3 regions of the Saccharopolyspora sp. CA-218241 genome follow, and region 3 is predicted to be linked to each of the others. Evidence: riboswitches for the same ligand, from Rfam matches in the RefSeq annotation. Region 3 holds a riboswitch; each other region holds the start of a gene.
What was found. Region 3 has a riboswitch for glycine ahead of gcvP (aminomethyl-transferring glycine dehydrogenase). Riboswitches for the same ligand answer to the same signal wherever they lie in the genome.

Region 1 (3,886 bases), 1.5 Mb from region 3:
ATGTCGACCCGGTGGTCGTCGTCGCGCACCGTGTAGGGCACCACGTTGTACAGCTTGCCGGAGAAATTGATCTTCATCCCGTGGGTCAGGTGACCACCGTGCGCCAGATCCAGACCCATGATGGTGTCACCCGGCTTGAGCAGCGCGAACATCGCCGCGGCGTTGGCCTGCGCCCCCGAGTGCGGCTGGACGTTGGCGTACTCCGCACCGAACAACGCCTTGACCCGGTCGATGGCCAGCCGCTCGACCACGTCGACGTGCTCGCAGCCACCGTAGTACCGCTTGCCCGGATAGCCCTCGGCGTACTTGTTGGTCAGGACCGAACCCTGCGCCTCCAGCACCGACCGCGGCGCGAAATTCTCCGAAGCGATCATCTCCAACGTCGCCTGCTGGCGGTTCAACTCGGCACCGACCGCCGCCGCCACCTCGGGGTCGACCGCGGCGAGCTGGTCGTTGAACAGGTCAGGTGTCGACATGGTGTTGCCTCCTGTAGTGATCTCTCAGGCGTTGCGGCGGTAGAAGGGGAGCTCGACGACCTCCACGGGCGCGGTCCTGCCCCGGATGTCCACCTGCAGCGCGGTGCCCGGCGCGCTGTGCGCCCGGTCCACGTAGGCCATCGCCACCGGGTGCCCCAGCGTCGGCGACGGCGCACCGCTGGTGACCTCGCCGACCTCGGTGCCCGCGTCGTCGAGGACCCGGTAGCCGTGCCGGGGAGCGCGGCGCTGGTCGGTGGTCAGCCCGACCAGGGTGCGGGCGGTGGGCTGCTCGGCGACCGCGGCCAGCGCCGCCTTGCCGACGAAGTCGCCCGGCTTGTCGAGCTTGACCACCCGGCCCAGGTTGGCGTGGAACGGGGTCAGCTCGGTGGAGAGCTCGTGGCCGTGCAGCGGCATCCCGGCCTCCAGCCGCAGCGTGTCCCGGCAGGACAGCCCGGCGGGCCGCAGCTCGTGCTCGGCGCCCGCCTCGGTCAGCGCCTGCCAGATGGCCGCCGCGTCGCCCGGCGCGGTGAACAGCTCGAAGCCGTCCTCGCCGGTGTAACCGGTGCGGGCCAGCAGCACCGGGTGACCGGCCACCGCGCTCCGGTAGCCGGCGAAGTACTTGACCTCGGTGAGGTCGGTGTCGGTCAGCGGGGCCAGGATCGCGGCGGCGCGGGGTCCCTGCACCGCCAGCAGCGCGTACTCCTCGGAGACGTCGGCGAACTCGGCGTCGAACCCGCCGACGCGCTCGGCGAGCTCGGCGGCGACCACCGCGGCGTTCGCGGCGTTGGCCACCACCAGGTACTCCTGCTCGGTGAGCCGGTAGACGATGAGGTCGTCGAGCACGCCGCCCCGCTCGTCGCAGAGCATCGTGTAGCGGGCGCGGCCCGGCTTGATCCCCGACGCCTTCGCCACCAGCGCGTGGTCCAGGGCCTCGGCGGCCTGCGGGCCGCTGATCCGGAGCTCGCCCATGTGGGTGAGATCGAACAGCCCGGCGGCGGTGCGCACGGCGTGGTGCTCGGCGGTGTCACCGGAGTACCGCAGCGGCATCCGCCAGCCCGCGAACTCGGTGAAGGTGGCGCCGAGCGACTCGTGCACCTCGTGCAGCAGGGTCCGTCGTGGCGACGACATGGCTATGGCTCCTCCTGGTGGGCGCGGGTCGGCGGACGAGGGGCCGGTCAGCCGCGCGAAGCACAACCTTATCCGGGGCACCCCGACGTCGACCTGCGCGGGTTCGCGCTGGTCGGGGTCTCCCCGGAGTCATTGGCCTGAGAGTTTCACCGCGGTCCGGCGCCAGGACACCGGGCGGCTTGCACCGTGGGCGAGGAGCGGGGCTCCTGCTTTTCTCCGTGTTCGCCTGCTGTCGCGCGGTGCCGGTGCCTGAGAGTTTCTTGGGGAGATTGCTCCTTCGGCGCCCCGTGACGCTGGGGTCTCTCCCGCACGACGTCGTCGGCGCGGTCTTGAGTTGTGGGCCGGTCGGATTCGGACGCTACGGAGGTGCGCGAAGCCAGTCAACACAACGCGAGGGTGATCTCAGTGGAAGGTGTTGTGGTCCGATCGCGATGCGGTGCGGGTGACTCAGCCGGGCTGGGTGGTGAGGTCGTGGTGGAGGCGGGTCAGGCTGTCGACCAGGGCGGTGAGTGCGAGCTCGAAGCTGTCCGCGTCGATCTCGGCCGCGTGCTCGCGCAGCAGGTGGGCCCGGTCCAGGTGGGGGAAGCGCTCGTCGTAGAGCTCCGCCTCGTCCGGGAAACCGGCCGAGAATGAGCCCATCGCCGAGCCGACCACCAGGTACTTGGTGGAGGCGCCGATCATCGTCGCGTACCGCTGCGGCCAGCCCGCCGAGGTGAGCCCGCCGTGCACGGCGTCGGCGCGGCGCAGCGCGGTCTCCCGCCGGGCCGGACCGGAGGCCAGGAACGGGACCAGGTGGGGGTGCGCGATGAGCGCGGCCCGGAACGAGCGCGCCCAGGTGCGCAGCCCGGTCGCCCAGTCCTGCTCGAAGCCGCTGACGTCCACGGCGCGCATCACGCCGTCGGCGATCTCGTGCAGCAGTTCGTCCTTGCCGGGCACGTGGTTGTAGAGCGACGCGGCCTTGACGCCGAGCCGGTCGGCGAGCCGCCGCATGGACAGCGCTTCCAGCCCGAGCTCGTCGATGATCTCCAGACCGGCCAGCCGGATGCGGTCCGGCGTCAGCAGGGGATTGCTGGGGCGGGGCACGGTCCCTCCTCCTCGGAACACCCTTGCGGGCCTCGTCGCGGCGGTTCTAGACTCCCATAAAACTAACGCCGTTAGTCACAGGGCGCGGAAAGGAAAGCCCCATGGTCGACTTCTCGCTGTCGGAGACCGAGCGCGACATCCGCGACTGGGTTCGCAACTTCGTCCAGCGCGAGCTGGTGCCGCTGGAGCCGGAGGTGCTGCGCCGGGAGCGCGCCGGCGAGCGCGGCCTCACCAAGGACGAGCAGCGGGAGCTCCAGGACAAGGCCAAGCAGGCGGGCTTCTGGGGCGTGCAGACCCCGGAGGAGTACGGCGGGATGGACCTCTCCGCCGTGATGTCGGCGCTCATCGAGGCCGAGCTGGGCCGCACCTTCGTGCCGTTCCGGTTCGGCGGGTACGCCGACAACATCCTCTACCACGCCAACGAGGAGCAGAAGCGGGAGTACCTGCTGCCCACCATCGAGGGCACCCGCAAGTCCTGCTTCGCGATCACCGAGCCGGGCGCCGGGTCCGACGCCAAGAACCTGCGCACCACCGCGCGCAAGGAAGGCTCGGAGTGGATCGTCAACGGCGAGAAGACGTTCATCACCGGCGGCATCGACGCCGACTTCGTGATGGTGTTCGCGGTCACCGACCGGGAGAAGGGGGCCGACGGCGGCGTCACCTGCTTCCTCGTCGACCGCGACATGGGCTGGAAGTCCGAGCCGATCGACATCATGGGCCCGTGGGAGCGCCGCCCCGCCGCGCTGGTGTTCGACGAGGTCCGGGTGCCGGAGCGCAACGTGCTCGGCGAGGTCGGGAAGGGCTTCCGGCTGGCCATGCAGTGGATCGGCCGCGGCCGGTACCTGCTGCCCGCGCACGCCCTCGGCGCCTGCGAGCGGCTGCTGGAGATGGGCATGGACTACGCCAAGACCCGCGAGACCTTCGGTGAGCCGATCGCCGAGCGGCAGGCGATCCAGTGGATGGTGGCCGACTCCGCGGTGGAGATCGAGGCGCTGCGCTGGCTGGTGCTGCACGCCGCGTGGCAGGTCGACCAGGGCGGCGACTCCCGGCACGCCCAGTCCATCGCCAAGCTCTACGGCGGCACCCGCGCCGGGGAGATCGTGGATCGGGTGCTCCAGATGCACGGCGGCATGGGCTACACCAAGGAGCTGCCCATCGAGCGCTGGTACCGCGACCTGCGGCTGCTGCGGATCTTCGAG
Region 2 (3,886 bases), 2.0 Mb from region 3:
CGTCCGGGCGCGCCACCTGCTCCGGCGGCACCACCGAGATCCCGCGCGCGTCGATGCAGTCGATCTCGCCCCGGTCGAGGTCCCGGGTCCCGGCCAGCACGACCTGCGAAGGGGCCAGCGGGTTCTCCGGCAGCAACCCGGACGGGCCCTCGCCCAGCAGCGTGCGCAGCACCATGCCGTTGAACGCCCCCGACGGCGAGGACCGCGGCGTGTTCAGATCGGCGTGGGCGTCGAACCACACCACCGCCAAGCCCGCGCCGTGGCGGCGGTGCGCCGCCTCCACCGGCGCGAGGTCCACGCCGCAGTCGCCACCGACGGTGATCAGCGGACCGCCACCCGCCTGGGCGACCGCCACCCGCGCGGCGGCGAGGTTCGCGGCCAGCACGTCGACGTGGTGCACCCCCTCGCCCGTGACCCCGGTGGCTTCCATCACCGGCACCGCGACCGGCGTGCCGCTGGGCAGCATCGCGGACAGCAGCCCAGCACCCTCGCGCAACCGGCGCGCGGTCGGCGACGCCGACGCCTGCCACTGCGCGAACTCGACGACCGCCACGGGCGTCCTCCCCCTCACCGACTCCGGACATGACTATTGCTCACCGCGCATAGCCATGCAACCACCGGGGGTGACAGCAGGGGAACTTTCCTGTCACCGGTGACAGGAAGGTTCCCCTGCTGCCACATCCGAAGCGGACGAACCGGACCGGCAGGCGACCTCGAGCCGAATGCCGACGTTGCCGCGCACCGCATTGGAATACGGGCACACCGAGTCGGCCCTCTCGACGAGCCGCTACCCGTGCTCGCGCTCCACACCGGGCACCGAGACGACCAGTGCCACGCCGAGCTGGAACCCGTCGGCACCGTTGTCGCCGATACCGACCCGTGCCGTGACCGACGAGTCGGTGAGCTGGACCTCCTCCTTGCGCGTGACCAGTGCAGCGCGCTGTGGAAGCAGGCCGCGTATCCGGCGGCGAACAAACTGCTCGCGCTCCCACAGCACGAGCAGCACCAGGTACTGCGGGTAGGTGAGCGAGAGCCCGTCGAGCAGCGGACGGCAGAGGTTCGTGAACGCCCGCGACGCGCTGTAGAGCGCGAAGCACAGTTGGGCGTCCAGCGACAGCGCGACTCCGAGGACTCCACGAGATCACGGGAGCGCGCAATTCAACTGCGCACAATCGACCAGCCGCGGACGCGCCGCCCCTGCCGAGGTGTGATCGGATGTGCCGACTGCACCAGAGGAGGTACCGCATGGCCGAGCTGCAGATCGAGGAAGTCACCGCGGGCGACGGCGCCGAGGCGAAGCCGGGCGACACCGTGCACGTCCACTACGTCGGCACGCTGGCCGACGGGAGCAAGTTCGATTCGTCGCGGGATCGCGGCGAGCCGCTGGTGTTCCCGCTCGGCGAAGGGCACGTCATCGAGGGCTGGGACAAGGGCGTCGTCGGCATGCGCGTCGGCGACGTCCGCAAGCTCGTGGTCCCGCCCCACCAGGCCTACGGCGACCGCGGCGTGCCGCCGGTCATCCCGCCCGCCGCGACCCTGCACTTCGAGGTCGAACTGGTCGGGATCGGCTGAGCAGGTGCGAGCAGGGGAACCTTCCTCTCACCCGTGACAGGAAGGTTCCCCTGCTGCCAACCGAGGCCGGACGCGCGCGGCCGCACGAGCGGTGGGAGGAAAGTTCCCCTGCTCGCGCGCGAACAGGCCGGAACCGGTCAGCCGATGAGTTCGGCGTACTGCTCGGCGGTGAGGACCGGGCCGCTCGCGGTGACGCGCACCTCGAGCAGCCAGCCGCTGCCGAAGGGCTCGGCGTTGACCAGCGCGGGATCGTCCACGACCGCCTCGTTGACGGCGACCACCTCGCCGGTCACCGGCGCGAACAGGTCGCTGACCGACTTGGTGGACTCCAGTTCGCCGCAGGACTGGCCCGATTCGATCGTGTCGCCGACGTCGGGGAGCTGCACGTACACGATGTCGCCGAGGGCCTCGGCCGCGTGCTGGGTGATGCCGATCCGGACCAGCTCGTCGCGGTCCTCGATCCACTCGTGCTCTTCGGTGTAGCTCAGGTTCGCAGGCAGCGTCATCTCGGGAGGCTCCATCGCTTCAGGGGCACGCGGGTGCCCGGGTGTGCTGGGCCTCCCCCTCTGTTTCGGAACCTGAGAGCTTCGCCGCGCGAGCAGCTTGCACCGTGGGTGGGCGTCCTCGTCGACGCGCGCTTTCCAGAGTTGCCTGGCCCGGACGGTCATGGGTGCCTGAGAGTGTGCGGGGAGTCTTGCTCCTTCGGCGCCGTGGTTGCGCTCGGTGAGCGGCCACGGGCTCTCCCGCCCGGGATCATCGGCCGATATGCGATTGTCGACGTGCTCAGCAACGATAATCGCGCCTGCCCGGGTGTCAATGCCTCCCGCCCGGTGGGCCGGAGGAAGGGACAGGGGTGCGCGGCGTCCGGGAGCTGCTCGATCGCATGAGCCCGGCCCTGCTGCGCCCGGTGGTCGTTCCGGACCCGACGCGCCGCGTCACCGACGTGGTCATCGCCGAACCGGGTGAGCGACCATCCGCCGGAACGGGGGATCTCGTGCTGGGCGTGGCGGTCACCGATGGTGCCGACGCCGCGGAACTGGTACGCGCGTGCGCTGACCTCGACGCGGCGGCGGTGCTGCTCAAACCACCGCTGGCCGAGCGGCCGGCCGTGGTCGCGGCCGCGGAGCGGGCCGAGATCGCGCTGGTCGAGGTGCGTTCCGGGACCGCGTGGGCCCAACTGGTGTGGCTGGTCCGCGCGGCGCTGGCCGAGGGATCGGACGGCGACCCGCGCGGCGGCGGGCGCGACGACCTGTTCCGGTTGGCCGACGCGGTCGCCGAGGTGGTGGACGCGCCGGTGACCATCGAGGACGCCCGCTCGCAGGTGCTCGCGTACTCCGCGCGGCAGGACATGATCGATCCGGCCCGGGTGTCGACGATCATGGGACGCGGCCAGCCCGCCGACGTGCTCGCGAAATTCCGGGCGCGCGGCACGTTCCGGCAGCTCAGCAAGGGCAGCGCGACGATCTTCGTACCCGCCCAGCAGGACGGCACGCTGCCTCGCCTGGTCGTCGCGCTGCGGGTGGGCGGCGAGTTGCTCGGGTCGATGTGGGCGGTGGTCCCCGACGAGGTCGGCGAGGAACGGGCGGCCGCCTTCGCCGAGACCGCGCCGCTGGTCGCGCTGCAACTGCTGCGCTGGCGGTCCCTCGCCGACACCGAACGGCAGCGCACCGCCGAACAGGTCCGGTTGCTGCTGGAAGGCCGCGCGGGTTGGCGGACCGCGGCGGACGAACTCGCCGTGCGCGACCGGCCGCACCGGGTCGTCGCCATCGACGTCGCCTCCGGCGACGCACCCGCCGAGGCGCACCGGTTGTCGACGTGGGAACGGCTCGACCGCGGCGTCGGACAGCGTCCCCTGCTGACCGAGATCGGCACGCTCCTCTACGCGGTGGTCCCCGACGACGACGCCGGATGGCCCGCGCTGCGCGCCGCGCTGCTGGACGACCGGTCGCCCAATCGACCGCTGATCGCAGTCGGCGGCCCGTCCCCGGTGAGCGGTCTGGCGGACTCGCGAGCCGAAGCCGAGGAGCTGATCGGGTTGCTGCGCGGCGGGCGGGTTCGGGGCCCGGTCGCGGTGCACGAGCAGGTGTGGCACCGGGTGGTGGTGCATCGCGCCTCCGTCGCCGGACCCGAGATCGGCGCTCTCGGTCCGCTGCGACTGCTGCGCGAGCACGATCGCGCACAGGGCACCGACTACCTCAGCACCCTGCACGCCTGGCTACGCCACCCCGGACGGCCGCGCGCGGCGGCCGACGAGCTCCGCGTGCACCCCAACACGTTCCGCTACCGCATGAAGCGCCTGGTCGAGATCGCACCG
Region 3 (3,886 bases):
GGCGGCGTGCTCCGCGACGAGTTCGCGCAGGTGGTCCAGCTCGATGTTGCCCGCGTCGTCGCAGCGCACCACGACCACGCGCAACCCCGCCATCACCGCGCTGGCGGCGTTGGTGCCGTGCGCGCTGGCCGGGATCAGGCACACGTCGCGCTGCGCTTCACCACGGGCGTGGTGGTAGGCGCGGATGGCCAGCAGCCCGGCGAACTCGCCCTGGCTGCCCGCGTTCGGCTGAAGGCTCACCGCGTCGTAGCCGGTGACCTCGGCCAGCCACCGCTCCAGGTCGGCGACCACCTCGAGCAGCCCGGCCGCGTCCTCGGCCGGGGCGAACGGGTGCAGCGCGGAGAACTGCGGCCAGGTGATCGGCTCCATCTCCGCGGTCGCGTTGAGCTTCATGGTGCACGAGCCCAGCGGGATCATGCTGCGGTCCAGCGCGATGTCCTTGTCCGAGAGTCGCCGCAGGTAGCGCAGCAGCGCGGTCTCCGACCGGTGGGTGTGGAACACCGGGTGGGTCAGGTACTCGGAGGTGCGCCGCAGCGCGGTGGGCAGCGCGTCGGGCGTGGCGGCGTCGAGCTCGTCCAGGCCGACCAGCGCCCCGGAGTTCAGGCCGAACGCCTCGAACACCACCGCGAGGTGCTCCCGGGTCGTGGTCTCGTCGCAGCTCACGCCGACGTGGTCGGCGTCCACCCGGCGCAGGTTGATCCCGCCGCGCCGGGCGCGGGCCACCACCTCGTCGGCGGCCCCCGGCACCGCGGCCACCACGGTGTCGAAGAACCCGCCGTGCACCACCTCGACCCCGCCGCGGCGGAGCTGCTCGGCCAGGAGCGCGGCGAACCGGTGCGCGCGGGTGGCGATCGCCCGCAGCCCCTCGGGTCCGTGGTAGACGGCGTACATCGAGGCCACCACGGCGAGCAGCACCTGCGCGGTGCAGATGTTGCTGGTCGCCTTCTCCCGCCGGATGTGCTGCTCGCGGGTCTGCAGGGCCAGCCGGTAGGCCAGGTCACCGCCCGCGTCCACGCTGACCCCGACCAGCCTGCCCGGGAGCTGGCGCTCCAGGCCCTTGCGGACCGCCATGTATCCGGCGTGCGGGCCGCCGAAGCCCATCGGCACGCCGAAGCGCTGGGTGGTGCCCACCACCACGTCGGCGCCGACCTCGCCCGGCGGGCGCAGCAGGGTCAGGGCGAGCAGGTCCGCCGAGACCACGGCCATCGCGCCGCGCCGGTGGACCTCGGCGATGAGCTCCTCCTGGTCCCGCACCGCCCCGGAGGCGCCCGGGTAGGCCAGCAGGGCACCGAAGAACTCGCCGTCCGGCAGCCCGGCGGCCCCGGCGGAGAGGTCGGCGACGACCACCTCGATGCCCAGCGGCTCGGCGCGGGTCCGCACCACCTCGATGGTCTGCGGCAGGGCATCGGCGTCGACGACGAACACGGCGGACTTCGCCTTGCCCGCGCGGCGGACCAGGGTCATGCCCTCGGCGGCGGCGGTGGACTCGTCCAGCATCGAGGCGTTGGCCAGCGGGACCCCGGTGAGGTCGGCGACCACCGTCTGGAAGTTCAGCAGCGCTTCCAGCCTGCCCTGCGAGATCTCCGGCTGGTACGGCGTGTAGGCGGTGTACCAGGCCGGGTTCTCCAGCACGTTGCGCAGGATCACCGGCGGCGTCGTGGTGCCGTGGTAGCCGAGGCCGATCATCTCGGTGTGCGGCGCGCAGCGGTCGGCCAGCGCGCGCAGCTCGGCCAGCGCGTCCGCCTCGTTGGCCGGGTCGGGCAGCGCCAGCGCCAGGTCGCGCTCGCGGACGCCGTCGGGTACCGCGCGCTGGCCCAGCTCCTCCAGCGAGCCCACGCCGATCACGTCGAGCATCCGGGCCAGCTCGGCGGGCCGCGGGCCGACGTGCCGGTCGGCGAACGGCGTGCCGTGCTCCAGCGCGGCGATCGGAATGCGGTCGTGGTTCACTTCGGTCATCGCCAACACCTCACTCATCGCGGCGAACACAGGGGGCGGGCAGCGGACTGCTCCGCTCTCCCCCTCTGTCACTGTTCGCAGCGCGAACGCCTGAGAGCTTCACCCGGCGGACCGGGCTTGCACCGTCGGCGGGACGGCACCACGGCTGTGGTGCGCCCTCTTTCCAGAGGTATCTCGCCCGTGCGGTCCGGTGGGCCTGAGAGGTTGTCGGGGAGGGTTGCTCCTTCGGCGCCGACTCGGCCGTAGCCTTGCCGGACTCTCCCGCACGGGGTCGACGATGCCGCGAAGCCTACCCGATCAGCCGGTCTGCCGGTCCCTCCGGCGACGGGCCAGTTCGTCACCCACGGCGGGTTCGGACACCAGACCGTCCGCCCGCTCGGCCGGGAACTCGTGGATGGTGCCGCTGATCTCCCGGACGGCACCGCTGACCGCGATGCCGAACACGCCCTGACCACCCTGGAGCAGGTCGACGACCTCCTCCGGGGAGGTGCACTCGTAGACCGTGGTGCCATCGCTGAACAGGGTCAGGCGGGCGAGGTCCTCGACCCCGCGGTGGCGCAGGTGGTCCACCGCGACCCGGATGTTGTGCAGCGAGACGCCGGTGTCCAGCAGGCGCTTGACGACCTTGAGGACCAGGATGTCCTTGAACGAGTAGAGGCGCTGCGAGCCCGACCCGGCGGCGCTCCTTATCGAGGGGCGGACCAGCTTGGTGCGGGCCCAGTAGTCGAGCTGGCGGTAGGTGATGCCGGCGATCTGGCAGGCAGCGGGGCCCCGGTAGCCGACGAGCTCGTCGGGCAGCGCGGCGTCAGGCGCCGGCTCGTCCCGACCTCGGGCAGCATCCTCGCCGGGTGCTTCCTCGACCACGCCTGCCTCCCCTCGTCCGGCACGGAGCCGACCACCGGTTCCCGGGTCGACGATCCGGGACCGCGAACCCCTGCTCACCGGCGGAATCACACCGGAGCAATTCGCATCATCCGACGGTAGGCCGGTCCGGTGGGCAGGTCAACGCGACGCGCGGGTGACCCGACGAGCCGACCCCCGCGAAGGCGTTCGCGGGGGTCGGGAAGCCGCTCTCCGGGCGAACGTCAGGTGTCGGCGCCGCGGAAGTCCTCCGGCGACACCGAGTCGAGGAACTCGCGGAACTTCTCCACTTCGTCCTCCTGCTCGTCCGGGATGATCAAGCCCGCCTCGTCGAGCACGGATTCGTCGGCATGGATCGGGACGCCGATGCGCAGCGCCAGCGCCACCGAGTCGCTCGGCCGCGCCGAGACCCGCACATCGCCGTCGAACACCAGCTCGGCGAAGAAGGTGCCCTCCTGCAGGTCGGTGATCCGCACCTGCTCCAAGTCCCGCCCCAGCGCGCCGATGACGTCCTTGAGCAGGTCGTGGGTCAACGGCCTCGCCGGTCGCACCCCCTGCTGCTCCAGCGCGATCGCCGTCGCCTCGACCGATCCGATCCAGATCGGCAAGTAGCGGTCACCGCTGGTCTCGCGCAGCAACAGGATCGGCTGGTTGGCTGGTAGTTCCACTCGCACGCCGACGACGCGCATCTCACTGCTCATCGTCACATCGCCTCCTCCAGCGCGCCGAAGCGTGGCATCCCCCTCCTCGAGGGTCGCGCACCGACGCTCCCGACGCTACCCGCGATACGGCGGACCCGCCCATTCCTGCGCGGTCCCGTCAGCCACCGTTCTCCCGGCCGTCCGGCGGCATCGATCGACAGCTCCCGGACCGCACCGCCACCGAGCGCGCTCGTCGTCGAGCACCTCTGCGCACGATACACCCCGGGGCCCGCCGCCGAGCCCGCCGAAAGGGCCGCTGAACGGGAGAACCGCTTGCCGCGCCGAAAGATTCCGGTCGCCGACCGCACTTCGCCTCGACGTGGTTCGGGGCGGCACCACTCGGCGCCGCCCCGCCACGATGACCCGGT

Region 1: another riboswitch for glycine. It lies ahead of gcvT (glycine cleavage system aminomethyltransferase GcvT); the one in region 3 lies ahead of gcvP (aminomethyl-transferring glycine dehydrogenase).
Region 2: another riboswitch for glycine. It lies ahead of gcvH (glycine cleavage system protein GcvH); the one in region 3 lies ahead of gcvP (aminomethyl-transferring glycine dehydrogenase).

Annotation. Positions count from the first base shown of each region.
Region 1 is NZ_CP191860.1:4,321,764-4,325,649, reverse strand. It holds gene glyA (serine hydroxymethyltransferase) at 1-476, opposite strand, end outside; gene gcvT (glycine cleavage system aminomethyltransferase GcvT) at 501-1,604, opposite strand; glycine riboswitch at 1,721-1,831, opposite strand; glycine riboswitch at 1,832-1,922, opposite strand; gene ACQP0T_RS20610 (TetR/AcrR family transcriptional regulator) at 2,052-2,687, opposite strand; gene ACQP0T_RS20605 (acyl-CoA dehydrogenase family protein) at 2,789-3,886, shown strand, end outside.
Region 2 is NZ_CP191860.1:4,863,397-4,867,282, forward strand. It holds gene ACQP0T_RS23140 (arginase family protein) at 1-553, opposite strand, end outside; gene ACQP0T_RS23145 (hypothetical protein) at 788-1,006, opposite strand; partial or broken gene ACQP0T_RS23150 (MarR family transcriptional regulator) at 986-1,117, opposite strand; gene ACQP0T_RS23155 (FKBP-type peptidyl-prolyl cis-trans isomerase) at 1,246-1,572, shown strand; gene gcvH (glycine cleavage system protein GcvH) at 1,710-2,078, opposite strand; glycine riboswitch at 2,129-2,223, opposite strand; glycine riboswitch at 2,224-2,328, opposite strand; gene ACQP0T_RS23165 (PucR family transcriptional regulator) at 2,426-3,886, shown strand, end outside.
Region 3 is NZ_CP191860.1:2,826,271-2,830,156, reverse strand. It holds gene gcvP (aminomethyl-transferring glycine dehydrogenase) at 1-1,956, opposite strand, end outside; glycine riboswitch at 2,130-2,230, opposite strand; gene ACQP0T_RS13450 (MerR family transcriptional regulator) at 2,254-2,820, opposite strand; gene ACQP0T_RS13445 (bifunctional nuclease family protein) at 3,042-3,518, opposite strand.